2 regions of the Variovorax endophyticus genome follow, and region 1 is predicted to be linked to the other one. Evidence: riboswitches for the same ligand, from Rfam matches in the RefSeq annotation. Region 1 holds a riboswitch; the other holds the start of a gene.
The links. Region 1 has a riboswitch for manganese ahead of KV106_RS20910 (TMEM165/GDT1 family protein). Riboswitches for the same ligand answer to the same signal wherever they lie in the genome.

Region 1 (15,616 bases):
CCATTCGTTCACGGGCGAGGACGTGCTCGAGCTCCAGGCCCATGGCGGCGCGGTCGTGCTGCAACTGCTGCTGGCGCGCTGCCTCGAGGCCGCGGGCGAGCTCGATGCCGTCACCGGCCGTCCCCGGCTGCCGGGCCTGCGCGTGGCCGAGCCCGGCGAGTTCAGCCAGCGCGCCTTCCTCAACGGCAAGATCGATCTGGCCCAGGCCGAGGCGATTGCCGACCTGATCGATGCCAGCACCGAGGCCGCCGCGCGCAGCGCGGGGCGCTCGCTGTCGGGCGCCTTCTCGCGCGAGATCCACACGCTGCGCGATGCGCTGATCCACCTGCGCATGCTGGTCGAGGCCACGCTCGACTTTCCCGAGGAGGAGATCGATTTCCTGCAGAAGGCCGATGCCGCGGGCCAGCTGGCGCGGCTGCAGGGCCAGCTCGCGGCCGTGCAGCAGCGCGCGCGCCAGGGCGCCCTGCTGCGCGAGGGCATCAAGGTGGTGATCGCGGGCCAGCCCAATGCCGGCAAGAGCTCGCTGCTCAACGCGCTGGCCGGTGCCGAGCTCGCGATCGTGAGCGCGGTGGCCGGCACCACGCGCGACGTGGTGTCGCAGACCATCCAGATCCATGGCGTGCCGCTGCACGTGGCCGATACCGCGGGCCTGCGCGAGAGCAGCGACGAGGTGGAGCAGATCGGCGTGGCGCGCGCCTGGGGCCAGATCGAGAGCGCCGACGCGGTGCTGTTCCTGCACGACCTGACGCGCGCCGCCGCGCCCGACTACGCCGCGGCCGACGCAGGGATCCTGCGCGGCCTGCGCGAGAAGCTGCCCGCGGGCGTGCCGGTGCTCGACGTGTGGAACAAGCTCGACGCGGCCGGCTCGGCGTCCGCGCCGGCCGAAGGCATCGCGCTGTCGGCCAAGACCGGTGCCGGCATCGAGGCGCTGCGCGAGCAGCTGCTGGCCATGGCCGGCTGGCAGGCCGTGCCCGAGGGCGTGTACCTGGCGCGCGCGCGCCATGTGCAGGCGCTGGGGCAGGTCGAGATGCACCTGGCGCTGGCGGCCGAGCACCTGGCGGCCCATGCCCAGTCGCTCGACCTGCTGGCCGAGGAACTGCGGCTGGCGCAGAACGCGCTCAACGAGATCACCGGCGAATTCGGCGCCGACGACCTGCTGGGTGTCATCTTTTCGCGTTTCTGTATCGGCAAATAGCGACACTCCGCGCGGCCGGCGCCGTCATCGCGTAAACATTTGTAGCCGAAATGTGGGCCGTTCGCGGATACTCCGGCTGAACTGCCCGGGGGCGAGTGAGAGCAGCATGTCCATCCAGAACCTGAGCCGCGCGATCGCGGACAACACCAGCAACGATGCCTTTGCGCTGATCCTCAATGTTCAGCAGTGGGACACGCTGGCCGGGTATCTGCAGCCGCAGGACGTCACCGTCGGCGACGTGCTGATCGCCCAGGGCGCGCAGGACCGTTCGGTCTTCTTCCTCGAGAGCGGCGCGATCAGCGTGCACCGCGTGAGCAGCAAGGAGCAGATGCGCCTGGCGGTGCTCACCGCGGGCTCGGTGGTCGGCGAAGGTTCGTTCTTCTCGCGCCAGCCGCACGCGGCCAACGTGGTGGTCACCGGTGCCGGACGGGTCTGGCGCCTCACGACCACCCGCTTCTCGGAAATGTCGAACCGCCAGCCGAACCTCGCGCTCGAGCTCACGATGGCGCTCGGCGCGGTCATCGCCAAGCGCATGGCGCACCGCTCCAAGCGTGTCGCGGTGACCTGAGGCGCCGCCACCAGACGACGAGCCCCCATGCGGCCCCTGCCAGCCAGCATGCCTTTCCTCGATTGCCTCACTTCGCCATGGCCTTGATCTGTCCCGTCTGCAGCGCGGAGAACCGCGAGGGCGCGAACTTCTGCATGCGCTGCGGCGAGCGGCTGACGCCGGCTTCCGCGCCGCCGGTTCCGCCCGCGCCCACGCCCAATCCGAGCACGCGCTTCGAGCGCGAATGGGCCGCGACCGCGCCCGCGCAGCTGCGCGCTCCGACCATTCCCGGCGAGCTCTACGACGCGGCCGCCCTCACGCCGCGCGGCGGCAAGGGCCAGCCGCAGGATGGCGATGCCGACCGGACCGTGCTGGTCGGCACCGGCAAGCCGAAGCGCGCGCCGAAGCCGGAAGCCTCGTCCGACGAATCCGCCGAGGCCCGGCGTGCGCGCCGCCGCGAGCGCGCGCAGGCCCAGGCAGCCCAGCCGGCGGTCGGCCGCAGCGGCATGTGGCTCTGGATCGGCCTGCTGGTGCTGGGCGTGGCGATGATCGCGGCGGGCTGGTATGGCTTCGGCAGCCGCGGTGCCGCGCCTGCGGCACCCACGCCGGCCGTCGTGGCGCCCGCGCCGCAACCGGTGCCGGCCCCGCCGCCCGCGCCCGTCGAGCCGGCTCCTGCTCCGGCGGCGGAAGCGCCCCCGGCCCCCGTGGCACCCGCCGCGCCGGCCGTGGAGGAATCCCCCGCGCCCGTAACCAAGCCCACCGTGGCCGCTCCGCCGAAGGCCGCGCGCAAGGCGGCGACTCCCGCCGCAGCGCCGGCCGTGGCCGAGGCACCCGCGGCAGCCCCACCCCCCGCGGCCCCCGCGCCGGCACCGGCGGCCGCGCCGGCCGATCCGCAATCGCAGTGCGGCGACCGCAACTTCATCGCCAGGGCCCAGTGCATGGCCGCGCAATGCGCCAAGCCCGAGTTCCGCGGCCACGCGCAGTGCGAGGCGGTGCGGCGCCAGCAGCAGCTCGAGGAAGAGAAGCGCAACCCGACGCTGGCGAACTGAGCCTGGCCGGGCTCAGCCTTTCTGCAGCCGGTCGATCGCCATCGCCAGCGCGGCCGGCTTGCCCGACAGCACCAGCGTGTCGCCGTCCGAGAGCACCGTGTCGTCGGCCGGCACGCGCGCCTGGCCGTCCTGGCGCCGCAGGCTCGCCACCCGCACGCCCAGGCCCTGCAGCGACAGCCGTTCCAGCGTCTGGCCGATGGCGCGCGCGCCTTCCGTGAGCGTGAAGGTGTTCAGGCGTTCATGGTCGAGTTCGTCGGCGTTGTCGTCGTCGGCGCCGTGGAAGTAGCCGCGCAGCAGGTTGTAGCGCGCGTCGCGCTGGTCCTGCACCACGCGGATCACGCGCCGCATCGGCACGCCGACCAGCGCCAGCGCATGGCTGGCGAGCATCAGCGAGCCCTCGATCGCCTCGGGGACCACCTCGGTCGCGCCGGCGGCCTGCAGCTTCTCGAGGTCATGGTCGTCCTGGGTGCGCACGATCACCGGCACCTGCGGCGCATGGGCACGGGTGTTGGCCAGCACCTTCATCGCGCCGGGCACGTCGAGGTAGGTCACGACCACCGCGCTGGCACGCGCCAGGCCCGCGGCCATCAGCGCCTGCAGCCGCGCGGCGTCGCCGAACACCACCGAGTCGCCGGCCGCGGCGGCCTGCCGCACGCGGTCGGGGTCGAGGTCGAGCGCCATGTAGGGAATGCCTTCGCGCTCGAGGATGCGCGCGAGGTTCTGGCCGCAGCGGCCATAGCCGCAGATGATCACGTGGCGCGCCGTGTTGATGGTCTTGCGCGCGATGGTCGTCATCTGCAGCGACTGCTGCAGCCAGTCGCTGGCCACCAGCTTGCGCACGATCGCGTTGCTGTACATCACGATGAAGGGCGTCGCCAGCATCGACAGCACCATCGAGGCCAGCACCGGGTTGGCCAGCCAGGGCGGCAGCAGGCTGCGTTCCTGGGCCAGCGTCAGCAGCACGAAGCCGAACTCGCCGGCCTGCGCGAGGTAGAGGCCGGTGCGCAGCGACACGCCCGAGGTCGCGCCCAACCCGCGCGCGAGCAAGGTCACGAGGCCCAGCTTGAACAGCAGCGGCACCAGCAGCAGCACCGCCACCAGCAGCCAGCGCTCGACCACGATGTGCCAGTCGAGCGACATGCCCACGGTGATGAAGAACAGGCCCAGCAGCACGTCGTGGAAGGGGCGGATGTCGGTCTCGACCTGGTGCTTGTACTCGGTCTCCGAGACCAGCATGCCCGCGATGAAGGCGCCCAGCGCCAGGCTCAGGCCCGCGAATTCGGTGAGCCACGCCAGCCCCAGCGTGACCAGCAGCACGTTGAGGATGAACAGCTCCTCGCTGCGCCGCCGCGCCACCAGGGTGAGCCACCAGCGCATCACGCGCGGCCCGCCATACAGCAGCACGCCGATCAGCAGGCAGGCCTTGAGCAGCGCGAAGCCCAGCGCCTTGGCCAGCGCCTCGGGCGGCGCGCCCAGCGCGGGGATCAGCACCAGCAGCGGCACCACCGCCAAGTCCTGGAACAGCAGCACGCCCATCACGCGCTTGCCGTGCTCGCTTTCGAGCTCGAGCCGCTCGGCCATCAGCTTGACCACGATGGCGGTGCTGCTCATGGTGAGCGCGCCCGAGAGCGCGAGCGCGGTCTGCCAGCCCAGGCGCCAGTCGGGCGGCAGGAAGGAGGCGATCAGCAGCGCGCCCACGGTGGCGATCGCCATCGTCAGCAGCACCTGCAGCAGCCCGAGCCCGAACACGTGCTTGCGCATCGCGCGCAGCTTGGGCAGGCTGAACTCGAGCCCGATCACGAACATCAGGAACACCACGCCGAATTCGCCCAGGTGCCGGATGCCTTCGGAGTTCTGCGCCAGCGCCAGCGCATGCGGGCCGATCAGCACGCCGGCCGTCAGGTAGCCGAGCATCGGCGGCAGCTTGAGGAAGCGGCATGCCACCACGCCGATCACCGCGGCCACCAGATACAAGAGCGTGAGATCGAACGAAGACATGGTGGGCGATGCTAGAGCAAGAGCCGTGCGCGCGTGGCGAGGGGCTTACGGGGGGCCGAGGCGCCGCCGGGCCCCGCGCGGTGCGGCTTTCGGGCCCATTCCGGGTCGCGGCGTAGGGGCTCGCCGGGAACCGCGGGGCGGCGGGGCGCGGCCCGTAAAATCCGCCGATGCCCTCCAGCTCCCCCACGCCCCCCGTGGTCGATCCCGCCGCGATGCTCGCGCGGGCACGCGCCACCTTCGACATCGAAGCCGAAGCCGTGCTCGGCCTCAAGGCGCGCGTGGGCGACAGCTTCGTCGATGCCGTGCGCAAGATCCTCGAGGTGCGCGGCCGCGTGGTCGTGATGGGCATGGGCAAGAGCGGCCACGTCGGCCGCAAGATCGCCGCCACCCTGGCATCGACCGGCACGCCCGCGATGTTCGTGCACCCTGCCGAGGCCAGCCACGGCGACCTCGGCATGATCAAGGCGGTCGACCTCGTGCTCGCCATCTCCAACAGCGGCGAGGTCGAGGAGCTCACGGTGATCCTGCCGGTGGTCAAGCGCCAGGGCGTGCCGCTGATCGCGATCACGGGCCGCGCCGATTCCACGCTCGCCCGGCACGCCGACATCGTGCTCGACGCCGGCGTTGCCAAGGAAGCCTGCCCGTTGAACCTCGCGCCCACCGCGAGCACCACCGCCCAGATGGCGATGGGCGACGCACTGGCCGTGGCGCTGCTCGATGCGCGCGGCTTCGGCTCGGAGGACTTCGCGCGCTCGCATCCGGGCGGGGCGCTGGGGCGCAAGCTGCTCACGCATGTGAGTGACCTCATGCGCACCGGCGCCGACGTGCCGCGCGTGGCGCCGGGCGCCAGCTTCAGCGAGCTGATGCGCGAGATGAGTTCCAAGGGCCTGGGCGCCACCGCGGTGGTCGATGCCGAGGGCCGCGCCATCGGCATCTTCACCGACGGCGACCTGCGCCGGAGGGTCGAGACCGGCGGTGACCTGCGCGGCCTCACCGCGGCCGACGTCATGCACCGCGGTCCGCGCACCTTGCGCGCCGACGCGCTGGGCGTCGAGGCGGCCGAGCTGATGGAACAGCATCGCATCACCAGCGTGCTGGTGGTCGACGCCGAGGGCCTGCTGATCGGCGCCCTCAGCATCAACGACCTGATGCGCGCGAAGGTCATCTGATGCCCTTCGAATTCCAGCCAGAGACATTGCTCGCCGCGCAGGACATCCGCATCGCCTTCTTCGACATCGATGGCGTGCTGACCGACGGCGGCGTCTACTTCACCGAGCATGGCGAGACCCTCAAGCGCTTCAGCATCCTCGACGGCTACGGCCTGAAGCTGCTGCGCAAGGCCGGCATCCTGCCCGCGGTGATCACCGGGCGCGACTCCAAGCCGCTGCGCGTGCGGCTCGAGGCGCTCGGCATCGAGCACGTGCGCTATGGCACCGAGGACAAGCTGCCGGCCGCCGAGGCCATGCTGCAGTCGCTGGGCTTCGGCTGGCCGCAGGCCGCGGCCATCGGCGACGACTGGCCCGACCTGCCGGTGCTGGGGCGCGTGGGCTTCGCGGCGGCGCCGGCCAATGCCCACGTCGAGGTGCGCGACGCCGTGCGCTACGTGACCCGCGCGCGCGGCGGCGAAGGTGCGGCGCGCGAATTCTGCGATCTGCTGGTCACGGCCAGCGGACAGTACCGGCGCCTGCTCGACGTCGCACGGAACACCGCCCTATGAAGCAGGCCTGGAACCTCCTGCGCGACGTCCTCGATCGCGTCACCATCTACCTGCCGATCATCCTGACGGCCGCGGTCGCGCTCGGCACCTACTGGCTGGTGCGCAATGCGCCCAAGCTGCTCGAGCCGACCGCCAAGGTCGCGCCCACCCACGAGCCCGACTACTTCATGCGCGGCTTCGTCATCAAGAACTTCCTGCCCAGCGGCGACCTGCGCAGCGAGCTGTTCGGCAAGGAAGGCCGGCACTACCCCGACACCGACACCATCGAGGTCGACGAGGTGCGCATGCGCTCGGTGTCGCCGCAGGGCTTCACCACCCACGCCACCGCCAACCGCGGGCTGTCGAACTCCGACGGCAGCGAGATCCAGCTGTTCGGCAACGCGGTCGTCATCCGCGACGCGGCCGTCGGTGCCAACGGCAAGACCTCGCCGCGCCTGGAGTTCCGCGGCGACTTCCTGCATGCCTTCCTCGACACCGAGCGCGTGCAGTCGAACAAGCCCGTCACGCTGATCCGCGGCACCGACCAGTTCACCGCCGACACGATGGACTACGACAACCTGACCGGCATCGCCAACCTCAACGGCCGCGTGCGCGGCACGATGGTGCCCTCGGCCAAGGCGGCCGGCACCGCGGGCAAGCGCTGAGCGCCGCGCCATGACCGCCGCGCCGTCGCCCCTCGTCTTCATCACCGGCGCCTCCAGCGGCATCGGCCAGGCGCTGGCCGCGCGCTTCTACGACGCGGGCTACCGGCTGGCGCTGGTCGCGCGCCGCACCGGCGAGATCGAAGCCTGGGCCACCGCGCGCGGCCTCGACCGCGGCCGCTACCTGATCTACAGCGCCGACGTGGCGCGCACCGACAGCATCGTGGCGGCCGGCGTCGCCTGCATCGAGCGCCAGGGCGTGCCCGACGTGGTGATCGCCAATGCAGGCATCAGCGTGGGCATCGACACCGCGGAGCGCGAGGACCTCGACGTGCTGACGCAGACCTTCGCCACCAACAACGTCGGGCTGGCCGCCACCTTTCACCCGTTCGTGCGCGCGATGAGACAGCGCGGCAGCGGGCGGCTGGTCGGCATCGCGAGCGTCGCGGCCATCCGTGGACTGCCGGGGCACGGCGCCTACTGCGCGAGCAAGGCCGGCGTGGTCGCCTACTGCGAGAGCCTGCGCGGCGAGCTGCACGGCAGCGGCGTCAAGGTCGTGACCCTGCTGCCCGGCTACATCGACACCCCGCTCACGCAGGGCAACCGCTACGGCATGCCGTTCCTGATGAAGCCCGAGGCCTTCGCCGACCGGGCGCTGGGCGCGATCGAGAGCGGCGCCAGCTATCGCGTGATTCCCTGGCAGATGGGCGTGATCGCCAAGATCATGCGCATGCTGCCCAATGCGCTGCTCGACCGCGCGGTGCAGGGACGCGGACGGAAGAAGCGGCGCGGCGAAGACTGAACCCGGGCCGCGCCGGCCGCGGCAACGAAAAAGGCTCCCGAAGGAGCCTTTTGTCTTTGTTGGAAAGCGATCAGTAGCCGCTGTTGCCGCCGCCACCGTAGCCGCCGCGACCACCGCCGCCGCCGCCACGCGGGCCGGCGCCGTAGGGGCTGCGGAAACCGCCATCACCACCACCGCCGCCGCCACCACTGCGGCCACCGCCGCCGTAGCCACCACCGCCGCCGCTGCGACCCCCGCCACCACCGCCGTAGCCGCCACCACCGCCGCCGCCGCCGCCGTAGCCACCGCCACCACCGCCGCCATAACCACCGCCGCCGCCGCCGTAGCCGCCGCCACCACCGCTGCGCGGGGGACGTGCTTCCATCGGACGGGCTTCGTTGACGACCACGCTGCGGCCGCCCAGGGGTTGGCCGTTCATGCCGTTGATGGCGGCCTGTGCTTCCGCTTCACTGCCCATCTCGACGAAGCCGAAGCCCTTCGAGCGGCCGGTATCGCGTTCCATCATGACCTTGGCGCTGGTCACAGCACCGAACTGACCGAATGCCTGCTCCAGATCACCGTCGCGCACCGAGTAAGGCAGGTTGCCGACGTACAGTTTGTTGCCCATCAAGGGACTCCTATAAACACATCAAGAAAAGCGATGGAGTCCCGATTAGCATCACTCAAACGAGAGCCGCCGAGTCGCGCGAAACTGTCCGATCACCCAGTGCCTCCAGCCCGAAATGAAAAGGGAGGCTCGTGCATTATGGGTGAAATACAAGAAATGCAAGCAGGAATTTGCTTCTTGCGGTAGCACGGATTTTGCCTATTGGAGTTAGCGCACGCTTACCAACCAAGCCCCGCACCGGGCCTTTGACACTTAAGGGTTAGAATTCGTCCGTCATTGGGGAGTAGCCGCCTTCCGTCTACGAGAAGGGCCCGTGTCAACAGACTTGTCCTGCCCCACACAGGACATGGCGCGGGCAGTGAAGAACAACACCTGGCGAGACCATTGACCGTGCAACTTCGGGAAATTTGGCCGAAGGTGTTGCACGGTCAATTGCGTCCCTTCGGCCAAGGAACCGTTTTTTCATGGAAGCTTTTCTCGTCGCGACCGGTGTCGTCGCGCTCGCCGAAATGGGCGACAAGACCCAGTTGCTCGCCCTCCTGCTGGCAGCCCGTTTCAGAAAACCCTGGCCGATCGTGGCGGGCATCTTCGCCGCCACCGTCATCAACCATGCGCTCGCGGGCGCGGTCGGCAACTGGATCACCCACTGGCTCGGCCCCGACATCCTGCGCTGGATCCTCGGCGGCTCCTTCATCGCGATGGCGATCTGGATGCTGATCCCCGACAAGCTCGACGACGACGATGCCCCGCGCTCCTCGCACTTCGGCGTCTTCGGCACCACGGTGGTCGCCTTCTTCCTCGCCGAGATGGGCGACAAGACGCAGATCGCCACCGTGATGCTCGCGGCGCGCTTCACCGAGGCCTATTTCTGGGTCGTGGTCGGCACCACCTTCGGGATGATGCTGGCCAACGCGCCGGTGGTCTGGCTCGGCGACCGCATCGTCAAGCGGGTGCCGATCAAGCTCGTGCACTCGATCTCGGCTGTCATCTTCCTGGTGCTGGGCGTGGTCGCGCTGATCGGCTGGTAGCGCCGCCGTCCAAAGCCCGGGGCCTGCCGTCCCGGGCCCGCGGCGATATACTGCCGCTCGCGCCGATTTGCTCCAGCTTGCGGGCGCTTGATAAATACAGCTAAAGACGGATGCCGTGACCCGGCTCGTTTTTGGCGAGGCCGGGTTTTTCATTTCATGTCCTCGTTGGTCGTCACTCCCCAGTCGATGCAGTTCGCGGGCCCGCTGGCCCTGCGCAGCGGCGCGACCATCGGCAGCTACACGCTCGCCTACGAAACCTACGGCACGCTCAATGCCGAGCGCAGCAATGCGGTGCTCGTGTGCCACGCCCTCAATGCCTCGCACCACGTCGCGGGCGTCTACGAGGGCCAGGCCCGCTCCGCGGGCTGGTGGGACAACATGGTCGGGCCCGGCAAGCCGCTGGACACTGACCGCTTCTTCGTCATCGGCGTCAACAACCTCGGCTCCTGCTTCGGCTCCACCGGGCCGATGCACGTGAACCCCGCGACCGGCCGCGTCTATGGCGCCGACTTCCCGGTGGTCACGGTCGAGGACTGGGTCGACGCCCAGGCCGCGCTGCTCGACGCGCTCGGCATCCGCACGCTCGCGGCGGTGATGGGCGGCAGCCTCGGCGGCATGCAGGCGCTGTCGTGGACGCTGCAGTACCCCGAGCGCGTACGCCACGCGGTGGTGGTCGCGAGCGCGCCCAACCTCACGGCCGAGAACATCGCCTTCAACGAGGTGGCGCGCCGCGCCATCGTGACCGACCCCGATTTCCACGGCGGCCACTTCTACGAGCACGGCGTGATCCCCAAGCGCGGCCTGCGCATCGCCCGCATGATCGGCCACATCACCTACCTCAGCGACGACGTCATGAACGCGAAGTTCGGCCGCCTGCTGCGCAACGCGGTCGAAGGCGAGTCCGGCGGCGACGACGCGGCCTATCGCTACTCCACGCAGGAGATCGAGTTCCAGATCGAGAGCTACCTGCGCTACCAGGGCGACAAGTTCAGCGAGTACTTCGACGCCAACACCTACCTGCTGATCACGCGCGCGCTCGACTACTTCGACCCCGCGCGCGAACACGGCGGCAACCTCACGGCCGCGTTCGCGCGCGCCAGCGCCAAGTTCCTGCTCGTGAGCTTCAAGACCGACTGGCGCTTCTCGCCCGCGCGCAGCCGCGAGCTGGTGAAGGCGCTGCTCGACAACCGCCGCAACGTGAGCTACGCCGAGATCGACGCCCCGCACGGCCACGACGCCTTCCTGCTCGACGACGTGCGCTACATGGGCGTGGTGCGTTCCTATTTCGAGCGCGTGGCCCAGGAGACAGCATCGTGAGCGACAACGACATCCAGCGCCACATCGCCGCGCTCGTGCCCGAGGGCTCGCGCGTGCTCGACCTCGGCTGCGGCGACGGCGCCCTGCTCGCGCTGCTGCAGCGCGAGCGCGGCTGCACCGGCTACGGCGTCGAGATCGCCGACGGCAACGTGCTGCAGTGCATCCGCCGCGGCGTCGACGTGATCCAGCTCAACCTCGACGAAGGCCTGGCGATGTTCGACGACGCCACCTTCGACGTGGTGCTGCAGATCGACACCCTGCAGCACCTGCGCAATGCCGAGGTGATGCTGCGCGAGACCGCGCGCGTGGGCCGCTTCGGCATCGTGGCCTTCCCCAACTTCGCGCACTGGCCCAACCGCATCAGCGTGGCGCGCGGCCGCATGCCGGTCACGCGGCGGCTGCCCTACCAGTGGTACGACACGCCCAACATCCGCGTGGGCACCTTCAAGGACTTCGAGGTGCTCGCGCGCAAGAACGACCTGCGCGTGCTCGATGCCTTCGGCCTGCAGGACGGCCGCGACGTGCGCTGGCTGCCCAATGCGCGCGCCAGCACCGCCGTGTTCAAGTTCGAGCACGGGGGCTGAAGGCGCCCCGCCGCCCATGGCGTTCACGCTCGCCCAGCCGGCCCACAGCGAACTGCTGATCAAGAAGAGCCGCTTCATCGGCTGCGTGCAGTCCGTGCCCGACCGCGAGGCGGCGCTGGCCGTGGTCGCCGCGCTGCGCGCCGCGCACCCGGGCGCGGCCCACGTGTGCTGGGCGCTGATGGCCGGCGGGCAGTCGGCGGCCAACGACGACGGCGAGCCGGGCGGCACCGCGGGCCGGCCGATGCTCGAGGTGCTGCGCCACCAGCAGATCGAGGGCGCGCTCGCGACCGTGGTGCGCTACTTCGGCGGCGTGAAGCTCGGCGCGGGCGGCCTGGTGCGCGCCTACACCGACAGCATCGCGCAGGCGCTGGCCGGCGCGACCCTGGTGCCGCTGGTGCGCCAGCGCACCCTGCGCTGCGAGGTGCCCTATGCGCTCGAGGGCCTGGTGCGGCGCGAACTGGCCGCGGCCGGCGCGGTGCTCGAATCGGTGGCGCACGCCAGCACGGTGGCCTTCGTCTTCGCGCTGCCCGAGACCGCGGCCGAGGCCTTCATCGCGCGCCTCGACGATGCTGCCCAAGGGCGCGTCGCCTGGCCGCGGGCGTGAGTCGCTTGCGCGGCACGGCGGGCGCGGCTGCTTCGTCGGGCGCCAGCGCCGTCATCGCGAGCACGCCGCGCGGCGCCAGCGGCAAGGCCGCCGCAGTGCCTTCGTCGTCGTAGGGGCGGCGCGCCATCTCGGCCGTCACGATGCCGGTGGGCACCGCGAGCACGCCCCAGCCCAGCAGCATCATCACCGAGGCGATCGCGCGGCCCAGGTCGGTCTTGGGCACGAGGTCGCCGAAGCCCACCGTGGCCATGGTCGAGATCGCCCAGTACACCGCCACCGGGATGCTGGTGAAGCCGTGCTGCGGGCCCTCGACCACGTACATCAGCGTGCCCATCACCAGCACCACCAGCATCACGAAGCCGACGAACACGATGATCTTGCGGCGGCTGGCCGCCACCGCCGAGACCAGCGCGCGGTACTCGGCCGAATAGCGCGAGAGCTTGAAGATGCGGAACACGCGCAAAAGCCGCAGGATGCGCACGTCGATCAGGTAGGCGAGTTCGGGCGTGAGCACGGCCAGGAAGGTCGGCAGCAGCGCCAGCAGGTCGATCACGCCGTAGAAGCTCAGCGCATAGCGCAGCGGCCGCTTCACGCAGGCCAGGCGGCCCAGGTACTCGAGCGTGAAGAGCGCGGTGAAGCACCATTCGAGCACGCCGAAGACCGAGCCCCAGCGCAGGTGGATGGCCTGCACGCTGTCGAGGATCACCACCGCCACGCTGGTCACGATCACCGCGATCAGCACCAGGTCGAACAGCCGGCCCGCGCGCGACTCGGATTCGAAGATCACCGAGAACAGCGAGCGGCGCCAGCCATGCTCGGGCTTGCCGAAGCGCGCGTCGCCGGCCGCGGCCTCGGCCGTGAGGGAAGCGATGGTGTCTCTCGAGAGGAAGGTCGTCATGGTGGCGGATTGTCCGATGCGCCCATGGTTGGCACCGTCGCCGAATCGGGCGATGATGGCGGGCGATCGATTTATTCGGTTACGCCTCTTGCGCAATGAAGTGCAAGAGGTACCGGGTGCATTCTTACGATAGTCGTTTTCATGAGGAGCTCTCTTTTGGCCACTTCTTCCTCCCCTTTCTTCGGCAAGCGCGACCGCGAAAACGATGCATTGACCTCCAGGCCCGCGCCGCTCGTGGGCTCGGGCACCAACCTCTCGGGCTCCCCCGTCAATCCCTCCTCGTTGACCGCCCAGGCCGGCCTCAATGCCGCCTCGGCCGCCGCACCCGCAGCCAAGGAAGGCGGCAGCAAGCTCACCGTCGGTCCCAACATCAAGCTCAAGGGCGTCGAGATCACCGACTGCGACACGCTCGTGGTCGAAGGCCTGGTCGAGGCCACGATGGATTCGCGCCTGATGCAGATCGCCGAGCAGGGCGAGTTCAAGGGCTCGGCCGAGATCGACATCGCCGAAATCCGCGGCGTGTTCGACGGCAACCTCACGGTGCGCGAGAAGCTCGTGATCCATTCGACCGGCAAGGTCACGGGCAAGATCCGCTACGGCAAGATCGTGATCGAGGAAGGCGGCCAGATCTCGGGCGAGATCAGCTTCGGCGCGAAGCCCGCGGGGCAAGCCGCGGCCTGATCAGGCTTTCTTCGAAGCCGTTCCGGTCTTCGCTTTCTTGGCCGCCGTGCCAGCCGCCTTCTTCGCGGCAGCCGGCGGCTTCGGCGTTCTGGGCGTCTTCGGTGCCGCTGCCGGTTCTTCCGCCGGCGCCGGCGGTTCCCAGCCCAGGCGCTTGAGCAATTCCGCCGCCGCCGCCGGTGCGCGCTCCTTCGCGCCGTTGATGAAGTAGACGAACACCTCGCGCGGCTTCGCGGCCGTTCCGGCCCAGCCCTGCGCGCGCTCGGCCCAGTCGTCGAGCGCCTTCGGCGCATAGCCGGTCTTCTGCTTCGCGTCGGCCATCATGAGCCGCGCATAGGCGAACTCGCCCTCGGGCTCCTCGAAGGACGGGAACTTGTCCGCGTCGGTGAAGACGGTCGACACCTTGTGCTTCTTCGCGAGCGCCTTGTAGGCCGGCACGATGAAGCTCTCGTGGCGCACGTCCATCACGTGGCGCAGCGGCGTGCTGCCCTCCTTCTTCGGCAGCAGCTCGAGGAAGGCCTCGAAATCCTCGGCATCGAACTGCTTGGTCGGCATGAACTGCCAGACGATCGGCCCGAGCTTGGGGCCGAGCTCGGTCACGCCGCTGTCGATGAAGCGCCGGATCGATTCGCCCGCGGTGGAAAGCAGCTTGCGGTTGGTCGCGAAGCGCGAGGCCTTCATCGAGAACACGAAGCCCTCGGGCGTGTCGTCGCGCCACTTGCGGAAGTTGTCGGGCTTGAACGTGCTGTAGTAGGTGCCGTTGATCTCGATCGCGCTGACGTGGCGGCTCGCGTAGTTCAGTTCCTTCGCGTGCGCGAGCCCCTTGGGGTAGAAGTTGTCGCGCCAGGGCTCGTAGGTCCAGCCGCCGATGCCCACCTTGATCCGAGTCGTCGATGCCTTGCTCACGTCGCCCTCCAGGTTGATCGACCGCACTCTACGCGCCCGCGGCCATGGGCGCAAAATGCGGCTTTTGTCTCGCCACCCCACCGCGGAGAACCCCGATGAACGCTCCCCTGCACCGCGAAATTCCCGCCGGCCTGCTCGACGCCGAGCGGGCCCTGTCCGACGTCACCGCCCAGTGGGACGGCGACATCGTGCGCCAGCTCACCGACTACATCGCCATTCCGGCCAAGTCGCCGGGCTTCGACAAGGACTGGTCGGCCCACGGCCACCTCGAGACCGTGCTGCGCAATGCCGCCGCCTGGGTCGAGGCGCAGAAGGTCGAGGGCCTGAAGCTGGAGATCGTGCGCCTCGAGGGCCGCACGCCGGTGCTGTTCTTCGAGGTGCCCGCCACCGGCACCGACATGCGCGAGACCGTGCTGATGTACGGCCACCTCGACAAGCAGCCCGAGTTCACCGGCTGGCGCAACGACCTCGGCCCCTGGACGCCCAAGTACGAGAACGGCCTGCTCTACGGCCGCGGCGGCGCCGACGACGGCTACGCGGTCTACGCCAGCATCGCGGCGCTGCAGGCCATCAAGCGCCAGGGCACGGCCCATCCGCGCATCGTCGGCCTGATCGAGACCTGCGAGGAGAGCGGCTCCTACGACCTGCTGCCCTACGTCGACGCGCTGCGTCCGCGCCTGGGCGAGGTCGAACTGGTGATCTGCCTCGATTCGGGCGCCGGCAACTACGACCAGCTGTGGCTCACCACCTCGCTGCGCGGCATGGCCAGCGGCACGCTCAAGGTCGAGGTGCTGACCGAGGGCATCCACTCGGGCGATGCCTCGGGGCTCGTGCCCTCGAGCTTCCGCATCATGCGCCAGGTGCTCGACCGCCTCGAGGACAGCGCCACCGGCCGCCTGCTGCCCGCGAGCTTCCATTGCGAGGTGCCGCCCGACCGGCTGGCGCAGGCCAAGGCCACGGCCGCGATCCTCGGCGAGGAGGTCTACAAGCGCTTCCCGTGGGCGCACTACGACTGCGGCGGCTCCACCATGTTCGCGCTGCCGAC
Region 2 (15,616 bases), on a different contig from region 1:
CATCCAACACGCAGGAGACATCTCGTGAAGTTCCATCGCCATCCGGGCCGCCGCGCCACCGTTCTCTCGCTCATCGCCGCCGCGACGCTGGCCGCATGCGGCGGCGGTGGCGGCGATTCGTCGGGCGCCAGCGCCGCGGCGCTGGCCGCCGCCATCGCTGCGCAACAGGCCGGTGCAGGCGGCGCGGGCGCCGGCAATCCCCCGGCACCGCCGCCCCCGGCGGCGCCCCAGCCCGAGGAAACGCGCGCGCAGGACAGCCGCCAGTTCACGGTCGACGAGACCAAGCTGCCGTTCGCCGCACTCTCGGGCGCGCCCGACACCGACCGCTGGTGGGGCGTGCTCGAGGGCGCCGGCTACCGCGTGGAAGTGCCGAAGAACTGGAACGGCATGCTCGTGATGTACGCGCACGGCTACGGCGGCACGGGCCCGGTGGTGAGCGTCAGCGATCCCACCATCCGCGCGCACCTGATCGCCCAGGGCTACGCCTGGGCCGCGTCGAGCTACACCAAGAACTACTACGACGTGCGCGCCGGCGTCGAGGACACCAACGCGCTCGCGCTGGCCTTCCAGCGCATCGCCTCGCAGAACGGCCGCACGCTCGATGCACCGCGCAAGACCTACATCGTCGGCCAGTCGCTCGGCGGCCACGTGGCCGCGGCCGCGGTCGACGCCGAGGCGCTGGAGACGGCCAACCACAAGGTGCGCTATGCCGGCGCGGTGCCGATGTGCGGCGTGCTCGGCGACATCGAGCTCTACAACTACTTCGGCGCCTCGCAGATCGCGGCGCAGCAGCTGGCCGGCCTGCCCGTCACCGGTTGGCCCGTGAGCAACTGGAACGACCTGCTGCCCGTGGTGCGCAACGCGCTGTTCACGCGCTTCCCGAGCGCGACGACCGCGCAGGGCGAGAAGTACAAGGCCATCGTCAAGAACCTCACGGGCGGCGAGCGCCCGATGTTCGATGCCGGCTTCGCGGGCAGCATGAACGCCACCGTGTGGGGCACCTTCGGCCGCGACGGCACCATCAACGGCATCCTCAACCGCGACGGCTACGACACCACCAGCATCGTCTACCAGCTCGACAACGACCCGGCGCAGAACGCCGAGGAGATCACCTTCAACCAGGGCGCCTACCGGCTGCATGCCGACCCCGAGGCCAACCGGCTGCGGCGCGACGGCCTGCGCTGGTTTCCCAAGTCCAATGCGCGCATCGACGTGCCGGTGGTCACCATCCACACGCTGGGCGACGTCTACGTGCCGTTCAGCATGGAGCAGATCTACAAGCGCCGCGCCGATGCGCTGGGCACCTCGAAGTGGCTCGTGCAGCGCGCGATCCGCGGCATCAGCCACTGCGACTTCACGACCGAGGAGCAGACCCAGGCCTTCGACGCGATGACGAACTGGGAGCAGAACGGCGTGAAGCCGGCCGGCGACGAGGTGCTCGACGCCGCGACCGTGGCGCGCGCCGACTACGGCTGCAAGTTCTCCTCGGCCAGCCGCGGCGGTTGCCCCGCGCCCTGACGGCGCCGGCGCGGCCCGTCCCTTTCGCGGGGCGGCCGCGCCGCCCTTCCCGTTTTCTTCGTTCGCACGTCCTGCCATGAAACAACCCACCCTCACCCGCCGTGCGCTGCACGCCCTGCTGCTGGCCGCCGGCCTCGCCGCCGCTCCCGCCTTCGCGCAGTCCGATGCCTTTCCGGTGCGGCCGATCCGCGTGCTGATCGGCTTCACCGCCGGCGGCTCGACCGACGTGCCCTTCCGCGTGCTGGCCGAGAACGCTTCGAAGATCCTCGGCCAGCCGGTGATCATCGAGAACAAGCCCGGCGCCGGCGGCGTGCTGCCCGCGCAGACCATGCAGGCCACCGCGCCCGACGGCTACACGCTCGCGCAGGTGCCGCTGCCGGTGTTCCGGCTGCCCTACACCACCAAGCTCAACTGGGACCCGGCCAACGACCTGAGCTACGTGATCGGCCTCGCCGGCTATTCCTTCGGCCTGGTGGTGCCCGCCGATTCGCCGATCAAGTCGATGCGCGAGTACCTCGCCTATGCCAAGGCCAACCCGGGCCGCCTGAGCTACGGCACGCCGGGCGCGCTCACCACGCTGCACCTGACGATGGAAGCGATCGCGATCCAGGCCGGCGTGGAGTTCAATCACGTGCCCTACAAGGGCAACTCCGAATCGCTGCAGGCGGTGCTCGGCGGCCACGTGATGTCGGTGGCCGACACGCCGGGCTGGGGCCCGTACGTCGACCAGGGCAAGCTGCGGCTGCTGTCGACCTGGGGCGAGACTCGCTCGAAGAAATACCCGAACGCGCCCACGCTCAAGGAGTCGGGTATCGACATGGTGCAGGCCTCGCCCTTCGGCCTGGTGCTGCCCAAGGGCGCGAACCCGAAGGTGGTCGCGATCCTGCACGACGCCTTCAAGAAGGCGATGGAGATGCCCAACTACCAGGAGTCGCTCGCCAAGTTCGACATGGAGACCTTCTACATGGACAGCGCGGCCTACAAGCAGTACGCGGTGCGCACCATGAAGACCGAGAAGGCCGTGATCGACAAGCTGGGCCTGGGCACGGCGGCCGCCGCGAAATAGGCGACCGCCCGCCGGGGCTCAGAACAGGTTGCCGACGTTGAACAGCGTCAGCAGCCCCAGCACGCCGAAGATGACGGCGGCCACGCCGTGCACCAGCCGCATCGAGACCTTGGCGGCGATCTTCTCGCCGAGGAAGACCGCGGGCGCGTCGGCCAGCATCATGCCCAGCGTGGTGCCGATCACGACCTGCACCACCTCGGGATAGCGCGCGGCCAGCGCCACGGTCGCGATCTGCGTCTTGTCGCCCATCTCCGCGAGGAAGAAGGTGACGACCGTGGTACCGAAGGCACCGAAGCGGCTCTTCGTCTTCGCGGCATCGTCGTCGATCTTGTCGGGGATCAGCATCCACGCGGCCATGGCCAGGAACGAGGCGCCGATGACCCAGCGCAGGATGTTCGGCCCCATGGCCTGGGCCACCAAGCCGCCGAGCGCGCCCGCTGCGGCATGGTTGACGACAGTGGCGGTGAAGATGCCCGCGACGATCTGCCATGGTTTGCGAAAGGTCGCGGCCAGGATGATCGCGAGCAGTTGGGTCTTGTCGCCCATTTCCCCGAGCGCGACCACGCCCGTGGATACGAGTAAGGCTTCCATGATGAAAAGAGAACTCCTGGGCCAGCGACGCGAAGACCACGCCACTTCCCGGCCCATACCGAGGTGACGTGGTCAAAGGTCTTGCCAGGCTCTAAAGCTGCTCGCGCCATGGCCGAAAGGCCAAGTGTGTTGACGCGGGCTCCTGCGTTGCGCAGGTCAGCTACTCCCCAATGACTGAGGGCGCGATCTTAGTCGCGGGCAGCGAATCGCCCGCGCCTTTTCGATGAATGTCCCCTTGTCGAGAGCGAGTTGCATTACCGCGACGGTTTCGAGGCGTCATGCGGCACGCGCCTGTTGCTCGCCGGCCAGCGCCAGTTCCCGCAACAGCGCTTGCCGCGTCGCAGCCGCCTTCTCGGCCTGCGCCTCACGCACATGGCCGTATCCCCGGATCGACTGGGGCAGCGAGGCCAGCTTCGTCACGATGGGCAAGGTCTCGGCACGCAAGTCGGACAGGGCCACGCGCATGTCGTCTTCGTACTGCGCCAGCAGCCGGCGGTCGAGTGTGCGTTCCGCCGCGTTGCGGAACGGATCGAGCCAACTTCCCCGGAGGCCGCGCATCCGCGCCATGCATTTCATCGCCAGCAGCACCCAGGGTCCCGCGTCGCCCTTGACGGGCTTGCCGCTGTGGACGTCCTTCCGCGCGAAGGGCCAGACCCCGAGGTGGAAGCGCAGCCGGATCGGGCCCTCGAACTCCTGCGCCAGTGCCGATCGAAAGTCGGGGTGCGTGAACAGACGGGCGACCTCCCACTCGTCCTTGGTCGCCAGCAGCCGGTGGTAGTTGTGCGCCACGGCCCTGGCCAGGGCATCTCCCGCATGGAGCGCTGCTTCCAACCGACGCGCCTTCTCCACCAACGCCCTGTAGCGCTGCACATGCAGTTCGCCGCTGTGCGCGCGCAGGTGCTCGATGCGATGCGCGACGGTCTGGTCGAGTCCCCGGGTCTGCCGCGACATGAAGGTGATGACCTGCGTCGGCTGTTCGGCCTTCAGGTGGCGCTCCACCGCCTGTCGGTCGTGGGCGACGCGCCGCCCCCAGAGGAACGCTTCCTTGTTCATGGCCACGGCCACGCCGTTGAGCTCGATGGCCCGCTCGATCGCGGCTCGTCCCAGGGGAACGAAGCCGCGCTGCCAGGCCAGGCCCAGCATGAACATGTTGATGCCGATCGGATCGCCGACCAGCGCGGTGGCCATGCGCTCGCCATCGATCAGCACGAGATCGGCCGTGCCCGCCGCGGCCTCGATGCGCTCGATCAGCGTCTTCGGGTCGAGCTGCCAGTCGGGATTGCGCGCGAAGTCGCTGGTCGGCACGAGGCCGGTGCTCACCACCGCGCGGCCGCGACCGGCCGGCAGCCGTGTCAGCGATTCGTCCGAGGCCGCGACGACGAGGTCGCAACCGATCAATGCATCGGCTTCGCCCTCGGCGATGCGCGTGGCATGCAGCATCCCCGGCTCGGGCGCGAACCGCACATGCGAGGTCACGGCGCCGTACTTCTGCGAGAACCCGGTGACATCGAGGTTGGAGCTGTAGCGGCCCTCCAGATGGGCGGCCACGGCCAGGGTCTGGCCGATGGTCACCACGCCCGTGCCGCCGATGCCGGAGATCAGCACGCTGCAGGCGCGTTGCAGCGGTGCGATGTCGGGCTCGGGCAGCGCCTGCGTGTACGGGCGCGGCGATACCGCCTGTGCCTCGACGCGCGCCGCGGCCCGGCGCGGCTTTGCGCCCTCGACGCTGACGAAGCTGGGGCAGAAGCCCTCCACGCACGAATAGTCCTTGTTGCAGCTTCCCTGGTTGATGCGGCGCTTGCGGCCGAGCTCGGTCTCCAGCGGCTCGATCGACATGCAGTTCGAGGCCACGCCGCAATCGCCGCAGCCCTCGCACACGGCCGGGTTGATGAACAGGCGCCGGTCGGGATCGGGCAGCTTGCCGCGCTTGCGCAGCCGGCGTCTCTCCGCGGCACAGGCCTGGTCGTAGAGGATCACCGAAACGCCGGGGTATTCGCGGAACTCGCGCTGCACGGCGTCGAGGGCGGTACGGTGGTGCACAGCCACACCCTCGGGCAGGGTCACGTCGGTATAGCGCTGCGGCTCATCCGTCACGACCGCCATCTTGCGGATGCCCTCCGCCGCGAAGCCCGCGAGGATCTGCGGCGGGCTCAGGTTTCCCTCGACCGGCTGTCCGCCCGTCATCGACACGAAGCCGTTGTAGAGCACCTTGTAGGTGATGGGCACCTGCGCCGCGACGGCCTGCCGAATCGCCAGATGGCCCGAGTGCGCCAGCGTGCCGTCGCCGATGTTGGCGAACACATGGCGCTCGGCGGTGAAGGGTTGCTGGCCGAGCCACATCACGCCTTCGGCACCCATGTGCGACCAGGTGGTGGTCTGCTGCGGGTTCACCAGCAGCGCCATGCTGTGGCAGCCGATGCCGGCCAGCGCGCGGCTGCCTTCGGGCACCCTGGTCGAGCGGTTGTGCGGGCAGCCCGAGCAGAAGCCGGGCACGCGGTTCGGCCCCGGCACCTTGACGGGTGCGCTCGCGCAATGCGCGGGCATCTCACGGCCCAACACGCGCGCCAGCACTTCGGTCACCCGTATCGGCGAGATCTCGCTGGCGTTCGGGAAGGCGACGTCGGCCGGACCCGACTCGAAGAGCCCGCCTTCGAACAGCTTGCCCACCAGGCGCGGCGCATTCGCGCGGCCGTAAAGAATGGTGCGCACCTGGTCTTCGAGAACGGGCCGCTTCTCTTCGACCACCACGATGGTGTGCAGGCCTTGCGCGAACTCGCGCACGACCTCGGGATCCAGCGGCCAGACCAGCCCGACCTTCAGCAACTTCAGATCGGCGAACCTGCCCACGGCTGCTTCACCCTCGCGGCCCAGGGCCTGCAGCACGTCCTGCCAGGCCTTGCCCGCCGCGATGACGCCGACACCCGCCCCGGCCGGGTCCGCGACGATGCGGTTGAGCCGGTTCGCCCGGGCATAGGCGAGCACCGCCGCATGCTTGTGGTTGTAGAGCCGGTCCTCTTGCGGCAGCGGCATGTCGAAGCCGCGGATGTTGTAGCCCGCGCCGAACGGGTCCACCGGCCGGCTCGGTGCCTCGGGCACGGTGATGAGGGGAGCATCCGTCCCCACGTAGACCGAGCCCCCGCCCTCGACGACGTCGGTCACGACTTTCATGCCCACCCAGCAGCCCGAGAAGCGGCTCATGGCGATGCCGTGCAGGCCGTAGTCCAGCAGCTCCTGCGTGTTGGAGGGATAGAGCACCGGCATGCCGACCGCCATGAGGATCGGATCGGAGAAGTTGGCGACCGAGGAACTCTTCGCACCGTGATCGTCGCCCGCCAGGCACAGCACCCCGCCCTTGGGCGAGGTGCCGGCCTGGTTGGCGTGCCGAAGCACATCGCCCGAACGATCCACGCCCGGGCCCTTGCCGTACCAGATGCCGAACACGCCATCCACGCGAGCGCCCGGAAAAGTCCCCACGTACTGCGAGCCCCAGATGGCGGTCGCGGCCAGGTCCTCGTTCAAGCCGGAACGGAACACCACGTTGGCCGCCTTCAGCTGCTTCTCGGCGGCCCACAGCTCCATGTCGTAGCGGCCCAGCGGCGAACCGCGATAGCCCGAGATGTAGCCGCCCGTGTTCCATCCGGCCGCGGCATCGCGCGCGCGCTGCTGCAGCGGCAGGCGCACCAGCGCCTGGATGCCGGTCATGTAGACCCAGCCGTCATCGACGCCATAGCGGTCTTCGAGCGCCGCGACATCACGTACCAATGCCATGTTCAAGATCCGTCTCCTGTGGGGTTTCAGTGCTGGGCGGCCGGCACGTCGCTGCCGCTGCGGCCCGCCAGGAATTGCAGGTCGCAGCCGTCATGGGCCTGGTTGACGGTGTCGACGTACAGCCTGACGTAGCCCCGGGTGGCCGCGGCGGCGGGCGGTGTCCACGCGGCCAGCCGCTGCTGCAACTCCTGCTCGGAGACGAGCAGCTCGAGCCGCCGGGCCTCGACGTCGAGCTCGATCAGGTCGCCGTCGCGCACCACGGCCAGGGCGCCGCCCACGGCCGCCTCGGGCGACACATGCAGCACCACGGCCCCGAACGAGGTACCGCTCATGCGCGCGTCCGAAATGCGGACCATGTCCGTCACGCCCTGCTTCAGCAGCTTGGCGGGAATGGGCAGCATCCCCAGTTCCGGCATGCCCGGAAAGCCCTTGGGGCCGCAGTTGCGCAGGACCATGACCGAGTCCGCATCGATCTCGAGATCGGGATCGTCGACACGCCGACTCAAGTCGTCCTGGTTCTCGAATACCACGGCGCGGCCTCTGTGCGTGAGCAGGCGCGGCTCGGCGGCCGAAGGCTTGATGACGGCGCCGTTCGGGCACAGGTTGCCGCGCAGGATGGCCACGCCCGAGGTCGCCATGAAGGGCTTCGCCACGCTGTGGATCACGTCCGGGTTCCAGCAGACGGCGCCGGCGTTGTTCTTGGCCAGCGTCCTGCCGGTCACGGTCAGCGCATCGCCATGCAGCAGGCCCGACTCGCACATGTCGCGCAGGATCACGGGCAGCCCGCCGGCCTCATGGAAGTCCTGCATCAGGTAGCGGCCCGAGGGCTGGAGGTTGAGCAGCGTGGGCACGTCGCGTCCGACCCGGTGCCAGTCCTCGATGTCGAGCGGGACCTCCATGCGCCGCGCCACCGCCGTGAGGTGGATGACGGCATTGGTCGATCCGCCGATGGCCGCGTTGACCGCGATGGCGTTCTCGAAGGCCTCGCGCGTCAGCACCTTGTCGAGCCGCAGCTCCTCGCGCACCATGTCGACGATGCGGCGGCCCGCCATGCGCGCCAGCACGCGACGCCTGGCATCCACGGCGGGAATCGATGCGTTGTCGGGCAGCCCGACCCCGAGCGCCTCGACCATCGACGCCATCGTCGATGCCGTTCCCATCACGTTGCACACGCCCACCGATCGGGTGAGGCAGCCCTCGGCCTCCTCGAAGTCCTCGTTGACGGCACGGCCGGCGCGCAGATCCGCCGCCAGGTTCCACGCATCCTTGATGCCGAAGGACTTGCCGCGGAAGCTGCCGTTGAGCATCGGCCCGCCGGACACGCCGATGGTCGGCAGGTTGACGCTGGCGGCGCCCATCAGCAGCGCGGGCGTCGTCTTGTCGCAACCCATCAGCAGCACCACGCCATCGAGCGGGGTGGCGCGCAGCGTCTCCTCCACGTCCATGCTGCAGAGGTTGCGCAACAGCATGGCCGTGGGCCGGGTCAGCATCTCGCCGGGCGAGATGACCGGGAACTCCATCGGCACGCCGCCCGCTTCGAGGATGCCTTCGCGCACATGCAGGGCCAGGTCGCGGAAGTGCGAGTTGCACGGCGTGAGTTCGGACCAGGTGTTGCAGATGCCGATCACGGGCCGCCCGTCGAAATGATCCATCGGCACGCCGCGGCTGCGAACCCAGCCCCGGTTCGCGAAGTTCCTCGCGCCCCGGCCTTCGAACCAGGCCTGCGACCGCAGCCTGCGCTTTTCTTCATCGGACATACGCTTGTTTTCCTATCGCTATCACAAGGAGTGGGCAGATCGCATCCGGCGCTCCAGCACGGCCAGCACCGGTGCCAGCAGCACCACGATCAGCAACGGTGCCGCGGCGGCACACATGGCGACCTTCACGCCCATCTGTTGCGCCAGCAGCGCCGCGGCGATCAGCGGCGCGGCACTGCTGCCGAAGCGAGAGACCGCCCCCTTCCAGCCGACCGCGGCGCTGCGCAGCGTGGCCGGATAGACGATGGGCGTGATGATGTTGAGCGACTGGTAGGTGCCGACGACGAAGAAGCCGGCGCTGACGATCGTGGCAATGAAGCCCGCGGTGCCGAACGGGAACAGGCCGAGCCCGGCCAGCGACAGCGCGCCCAGCAGCGCATACACGGCGGTCACGGAATAGCGCCCGAAGCGGTCGATCACGAAGCCCGTCGACAGGCCGGCGGCGATGGATGCCAGCCCGGCCATCGATGCGTAGGCCGCATAGCTGGCGACCGGCACGCGCGCGAATTCATGGAAGAAGGCCGCGCCGATGCCGAACAGGTTCACGGCGACCTGGCCGCAGATGCAGGAGAACCAGAGCACCGCGGTGAAGAGTGCGCGGCGGTCGCCGAAGATCTCGATGATCGAGATGCGCGCGCCGGTTCGCCGCTGCGGTACGCGAAGCCTGGAGCTCGCATCCACGACGATGCCCAGCTTGCGCAGCGCCTTGAAGATGTCGGTCGGCTGTGCGCCGGTGCGCGCCAGGTGCAGCGGCGACTCCGGCATCCACAGCACGATCGGCAGGATCATCAGCAGCGGCGCCAATGCGCCGATCAGGTACATGCCCTGCCAGCCGATGCGGTCGAGCGCGAGAGCCACGAGCCCGCTGGCGCCCACGGCGCCGATGGCCACGCCGGCATAGACGATGCCCACCATGGTCGAGCGGCGCTTGACGGACGAGATGTCGGCCACCAGGCTGGCGGCCGCGGGCAGCAGGCCGCCGCCCAGCATGCCGGCGATGAAGCGTGTCGCCCCGAAGGTGGCGATCGAGCCGGCGAACACGCTCTGCAAGGTGGCGACCGAGAACAGTGCCAGCAGTGCGATCAGCATGCGCTTGCGGCCGAAGTGGTCGGCCAGCGGCGACAGCAGCAGGCCACCGATCGCCTGCCCCATGGGCTGCAACGCGAACGCGCCGGTCAAGCTGGCGGTCGGCACGCCGAGCGTCGATGCGATGGCGGGCAGCATCTGGCCGGTCACCGCCAGGTCGTAGCCGTCGATCAGCAGCACGAGGAACAGCGTGGCCACCGTGAGCACATGGCCGCGCCGCACGGGCGAGGCGTCCAGCAGGTCGCCGAGGTCGATCCTGTCATTCATGGCGCGGCGCTTCAGATGCCCAGCTGCCGGGCCGCCAGGTCCTTGAGGATTTCCTCGGAACCGCCGCCGATCATCATCACCTTGGCTTCGCGATAGATGCGCTCGGAGCGGGTGCCACGCATGAAGCCCATGCCGCCGAGGATCTGCACCGCCTGGTCCGCGCAGAACTGCATGGCCTGCGTCGAGAGGATCTTCGCCATGCAGGCGCGCGCCACCAGTTGCTCGGGATCGCCATGCCGGTGCTCGAGCCGCCACGCCAGCTCGTAGACCAGCGCGCGGGCCGCGTCGATCTTCAACGCCATGTCCACGAGCTTGTGGCGAATGACCTGCCGCTGCGCGAGCGGCTGTCCGAAGGTGACCCGGTCGCGCGCCCAGGCCAGGGCCTCGTCGAGACAGGCCTGCGCGAAGGCACAGGCAGCGGCCGACATCGACAGCCGCTCGCTGTTGAAGTTGGTCATGAAGACCTTGAAGCCCTGGTGCTCGGTGCCCAGGAGATTACCGACCGGCACGCGCACGCCGCCGAAATGCAGATGCGCGGTGTCGGAGCACCACCAGCCCATCTTCTTGAGCGGCGTGCGGGTGAGCCCGGGCGTATCGGCATCGACCAGCAGGGCCGACACGCCCGCGGCGCCCTTCGAGCCGGCATCGGTGCGCACGGCGACGGTGATGAAGTCGGCGCGCATGCCGGAGGTGATGAAGGTCTTCTCGCCGTTCAGCACATAGTGGTCGCCCTCGCGCCGCGCGGAGCATTTGAGCGACGCGACATCGGAACCGCCGCCGGGCTCGGTGACCGCCAGCGCGGCGATCTTGTCGCCGGCGAGCACGGGCGGCACGACACGGCGCTTGAGTGCTTCGCTGCCATGCGCGGCCACGGGTGGCAGGCCGATGGTGTGCGACAGCAGCGAAGCCTGCACGCCACCGCAACCCGCGCGCGCCACCTCTTCGATCGCGACGAGGTAATGGAAGATGTCGGCCGCCGTGCCGCCGAGCGCTTCGTCGTAGCCGATGCCGAGGGCACCCAAGGCACCGAACTTGCGATAGAGCTCGCGAGGAAAGGTTTCGGCCTCGTCCCAGTCGTTCGCGAAAGGGACGATCTCCCGGTCGACGAATTCGCGCAGCGTCGATCGGAAGTCTTCATGCTCTGCGCTGAAGTAGTGAGGGAGTGGAGGTGTTTCGATCATCGTGCCCCATCTTCTTGCGGTGAGAGATGGCCGTCTTGCGCCGAACGGCTGGCGTGTTCGACGCCAGGTCGAAGGCCGATGGCTAGAGCGCCTGCGCGATGATGCGCAGCTTGCGTGAGCCCGCGATGATGTCCCGGGGCTTGAGCCCGTAGACCTGGCGGATCGAATGGCTGAAATGCGTCGAATCGGGATAGCCGATGTCGAGCGCGACGTCGACCAGGCTTGCGTCCGTGTGCACGTGGTGCAGCAGGCTGCGGGCCCGCTTCCAGGCCCGCACGTTGCGAAACGGAATGCCCACCTCTTCCTTGAACAGATGCCGGAAGCGCGAGATCGACAGGTTCACGCGCGAAGCGCACTCGTCGGAGGCGACGGCACCGGTCGGATCGGCCTTGATGCGCTCCAGCACGCTCGCGATGCGCTGGTCGAGCGCGCGCGCGGGCAAGGCCGCGCCGAAGAAGCTCGAGTCGAAATCGCACGGGCGCAGGTCGAGCGCGCCGCCTTGCGAAGCCAGCCGGCGATGGACCTCGCGCACATGCGCCGCGAAGTCGGGTGCATGTACCGCGCCGCACAGGCGCAGCAGCGGCGGCAGCGCGCTCGCGTCGACCGTCTCGGGCTCGATCAGCACGATGAGCACGTTGCGGCCCTCGCAGGCGATCTCGTAGGGCACGTAAGGCTGGACGATCGCGACTTCGGTCGATTGCCACTCGCCCCCTTCGAGCCGCACGCGCAGCCGGCCATCGATCGCGACGTACGCGACGAGGGCCCCTTGCGTGTGCAGGCTTCGGGCTCCGAGAAGGCCGGCATAGAAGAGACGGTCCTTCGTGATCCACATGACGCGGTCGGCGCTGGTGCAGCGCCCGGGAACGAAGGCGTCGTCGGCATCCGTCATGTCGCGTCCGCGCTCTTGCGATCCAGCGGGCTCAAGCACCCTTGGCGGGAATGATGGGCAACAGGATGAAGGGCTCGTTGCCCTGGTCGAAGTGCAGCGTGTTCTCGCCGCCGAAGACCTCGGGCGGCCGGTCCTGCGGATTCGCGTGGCGGAACGGGCCGACGCCCGTCATCGGATAGGGCTGGTCCGAGAAGCCGGCATCGCCGAGTCCGTGGTCGTAGTCGCAGCCGCGGACGTTGAGGGCCAGCGTGTAGCCCGGCGGAATCACGATGGAGGTCGGCAGGATCTCGATGTCGAGCACGACCGGCTCGCCCGGCACGAGCGGCTGCAGCTCGTCGTGCGTGTGGTACGGGCGGTAAGGCAGCGACTTCGCCGCATCGAGCTTGCGGTGCGAGGCGCGCAGCCATCCCAGCGCGATCGGCACGCGCGGATCGTTGGAGCCGACGAACAGGACTTCCTTGCCGTCCAGCGCGAACAGACGCAGCGCCAGGAAGAGGTCAGCATCCGCGGTCCTGGAAGACACCACGAGCCGCGCCGCGATCGGGCCGGTGATCTCGATCTCCTCCCTGGCCGGCGGCAGCTTGAACATGAGCCCTTCGCCCATCGCCTGGTAGGCGATGCTGGCGCCGGTGGCCGGCGTGGTGCCCAGGGTGCGGCGGGCGGGCTCGAGGTAGTACTTCGTCCACTGCGTGCGGGCCAGCGGCCATTCCTGCTCGTCGCGGATCGTGAAGTGCTCGCCCGGCCGGCGAATCTGCAGTTGCACCGGCGGCTGGCGGTCCCAGCCCGTGTCCTTGCCCTGCAGGAAGTGAGCAAGAAAGCGCTTCTGCAACGAGACGCCCTCGGCCCGGTAGAAAGGGCTGAAGTGGCTGTTGCCATGCACCTCCAGCCACTTCTGGCTCGAGCCCGCGTCCAGGTAGCCCTCGAAATTGCCGCGCGGATGCACGCCCATGCCACCCCAGTTCGCGGCCGACAGCAGGGGCACCTCGATGCGGCTCACATCGGGCTTGCGCGAGGAGTAGAACGCGTCGTCGAGCGGGCGGTTCAGCGACTCGTTCGCCATCTTGGGCGCGCGGTTCGCCGCCAGTTCCTCGTCCGACAGCGTTTGCGGGCCGCAGACCAGCTCGCCGTTGTTCGGATTGCGCGCGCCGCGCTCGCCATAGCCGTGCTGGATGCGCAGCACCTGGCGCTCGTACCAGCCTTCGCCGAACTGCGAATAGATGCCGCCGTGCCGGGCGGCGTCCCGATAGCGGTCGACGAAGCCTTCCCAAACGCAGATGGCGGCGAGGTGAGGAGGCCGCAGCGCGGCCACGTACCACTGGTTGCTCGCGTAGTACGAGATGCCGTTCATCCCGATTTTGCCGTTGCTCCAGGGCTGTGCCGCCGCCCATTCGATGCATTCGTAGATGTCCTTCGTCTCCTGTTCCGAGGTCGGGTCGAGCACGCCCGGCGAGCGGCCCGCACCGCGGCTGTCGACGCGGATGCAGATGAAGCCGTCCGGCACCCACTTCTCGGGATCGACGACCTCCCAGTTCATGTACTTGTTCGACGAGCCTTCGGCGATGTCGGGGAAGTCGCGCACCATGCGGTCGTACGCGCTCTTGTAGCCCACCTGCATGGGCACGCCCTTGCCGTAGGCGCCGTAGGAGATCAGGGCCGCATGACGGCCGGGCTCCTGCGGGAGGAAGACGTCGGCGCGCAGCACGACGCCATCGCTCATCGGGATCGGCACATCCCAGAGGATGCGCATGCCGTCGGCATGGACGGCCTCGGGCATGTCGTTGGAGAGCGCGCCGTCGGCGCGGTTCGGGTTCGCTTGGTTCATGGTGATCTTTCCTTCTGAAACTCAACTGATCTGGATGCCCAGCGGCGGCAGGATCCTGGCGAAGCGATCGATCTCGGCATCGACGAAGGCCTTGAAATCGCGCGGCGCCGTCGCCTCGAGCACGCCGCCGCCGTCCTGGATGTACTGGCGGTACTTCGGGTCCTGGCCGAGCCTGGCGAACATGGCGTGCAGCGAATTGGCCGTGGCTTCGTTCATGTTCTTCGGCCCCCAGATGCCCGACCAGGCGGGGATGTCGGGCACGTCCAGCCCGAGCTCGGCAAAGGTGGGCGTGTCGGGAACGATCGGCGAGCGCACGCTGCCCGAGAGCCCCAGCGCGCGCATCTGCCTGCCCTGGATCCAGCCTTGCGCGGAGACCGGCGCGAGGAAGGTGCAATCGACGACGCCCGAGACCAGGTCGTTGCTGGGCGCGCCCTTGTACGGGACATGGACCAGGTCCACGCCGGCGTTCTTGCAGAACAGCGAGGCCATGATGTGCGTGGGATTGCCCAGGCCCGAGTTCGCGATGGTGAGCTTGCCCGGCGATGCCTTCGCGGCATCGATGAACTGCTGCAGGGTCTTGAAGCGCGAGTTCGCGCCCACAAGCAGGGCCCAGCCGTAGTAGGTGGCGAAGCGGGTGATGGGCGTGAAGTCCGACTTCGAGTCGAAGGGCAGGTTCTTGTAGAGCACCGCGTTGGTCGTGTGGCCCGCGGAGTTCAGCAGCACCGTGTTGCCATCGGGCCTGGAGCGCGACACGTCCAGCGATCCGATCACCGCGCCCGCGCCGGGCTTGTTGTCGATGATGACGGTGCGCCCGCTCGTGGTCTCGAGGGTGTGCGCCATCAGCCGTCCGGTGACGTCCATGCCGGATCCGGCGGGAAAGGGAACGACGATGCGCAGGACGTCGGACTTGGCGGGCTGGGCCATCGCCGGCAGCGCGCTGCCGAGCACGGCGCTGAGGAGGGTCCTGCGATTGATGTTGCTCATTGCTTAGTCTCCGGATTTTTCTTCAAGGTGCCGCTAGCGGGGCGAGAACGAAGTCGGTTTCAGGATCTGCGACTCCTGCTGCCGCAGCGCGCCCAGTTCCTTCGAGCGCGCCCTGTATTCCTGCCAGGCCGGATCGGCCTCCATGGCCGAGCGCCGTTGCTCGCGGTCGGCCAGACTCGCGAATCGCCACAGGTGCACGATCTGGTTGAGCGGGCCGATCTCGCTGACGTAGAAGCCGACGAGGCCTCCCAGGTACTTGTTCTGCAGCGGAAGCGCCATGCGCTCGTAGAGCTTCAGGAAGTCGGCAGCGCGCCCGGGTTCGGCGGTGTAGGTCCTGAGCTCGAAGATCATGGCTGCGCCTCGTTCTCCACGGGGTTCGACAGCACGCCGATGCCTTCGATCTCGATCTCGATGGTGTCGCCGGCCTTCATCCACACGGGCGGCTTGCGCGCATAGCCGACGCCCGCGGGCGTGCCCATCACGATCACGTCGCCCGGCTCGAGCGTGAGCGCCTCGGTGAGCAGGCACAGCGTTTCGGCCACGGGGAACAGCATCCGCGCGGTGTTGCTGCTCTGCATGACCGTGCCGTTGAGGCGCGACTCGATCTTCAGCCCCGCGGCACCGGGCGGCAGTTCGGACGCGGGCACCAGCCAGGGCCCGAGGGCGCCGGTGGCGTCGAAGTTCTTG

Region 2: linked by a shared signal. The riboswitch ahead of KV106_RS12345 (TMEM165/GDT1 family protein) and the one ahead of KV106_RS20910 (TMEM165/GDT1 family protein) in region 1 are both predicted to bind manganese.

What each region holds. Positions count from the first base shown of each region.
Region 1 covers NZ_JAHUTH010000016.1:6,997-22,612, reverse strand. The annotation lists gene mnmE (tRNA uridine-5-carboxymethylaminomethyl(34) synthesis GTPase MnmE) at 1-1,195, shown strand, start outside; gene KV106_RS20950 (Crp/Fnr family transcriptional regulator) at 1,302-1,763, shown strand; gene KV106_RS20945 (zinc-ribbon domain-containing protein) at 1,841-2,791, shown strand; gene KV106_RS20940 (monovalent cation:proton antiporter family protein) at 2,804-4,789, opposite strand; gene KV106_RS20935 (KpsF/GutQ family sugar-phosphate isomerase) at 4,957-5,958, shown strand; gene KV106_RS20930 (KdsC family phosphatase) at 5,958-6,506, shown strand; gene lptC (LPS export ABC transporter periplasmic protein LptC) at 6,503-7,150, shown strand; gene KV106_RS20920 (SDR family oxidoreductase) at 7,161-7,949, shown strand; gene KV106_RS20915 (RNA recognition motif domain-containing protein) at 8,020-8,556, opposite strand; yybP-ykoY riboswitch at 8,823-8,930, shown strand; gene KV106_RS20910 (TMEM165/GDT1 family protein) at 9,021-9,584, shown strand; gene metX (homoserine O-succinyltransferase MetX) at 9,741-10,901, shown strand; gene metW (methionine biosynthesis protein MetW) at 10,898-11,485, shown strand; gene KV106_RS20895 (IMPACT family protein) at 11,502-12,089, shown strand; gene KV106_RS20890 (ion transporter) at 12,034-12,987, opposite strand; gene KV106_RS20885 (bactofilin family protein) at 13,144-13,668, shown strand; gene KV106_RS20880 (DUF72 domain-containing protein) at 13,669-14,571, opposite strand; gene KV106_RS20875 (M20 family metallopeptidase) at 14,667-15,616, shown strand, end outside.
Region 2 covers NZ_JAHUTH010000008.1:52,986-68,601, reverse strand. The annotation lists gene KV106_RS12355 (alpha/beta hydrolase family protein) at 25-1,518, shown strand; gene KV106_RS12350 (tripartite tricarboxylate transporter substrate binding protein) at 1,595-2,584, shown strand; gene KV106_RS12345 (TMEM165/GDT1 family protein) at 2,603-3,175, opposite strand; yybP-ykoY riboswitch at 3,184-3,356, opposite strand; gene KV106_RS12340 (indolepyruvate ferredoxin oxidoreductase family protein) at 3,452-6,943, opposite strand; gene KV106_RS12335 (IlvD/Edd family dehydratase) at 6,970-8,700, opposite strand; gene KV106_RS12330 (MFS transporter) at 8,722-10,053, opposite strand; gene KV106_RS12325 (acyl-CoA dehydrogenase family protein) at 10,065-11,234, opposite strand; gene KV106_RS12320 (helix-turn-helix transcriptional regulator) at 11,317-12,123, opposite strand; gene KV106_RS12315 (CocE/NonD family hydrolase) at 12,155-13,945, opposite strand; gene KV106_RS12310 (Bug family tripartite tricarboxylate transporter substrate binding protein) at 13,967-14,929, opposite strand; gene KV106_RS12305 (NIPSNAP family protein) at 14,963-15,280, opposite strand; gene KV106_RS12300 (fumarylacetoacetate hydrolase family protein) at 15,277-15,616, opposite strand, start outside.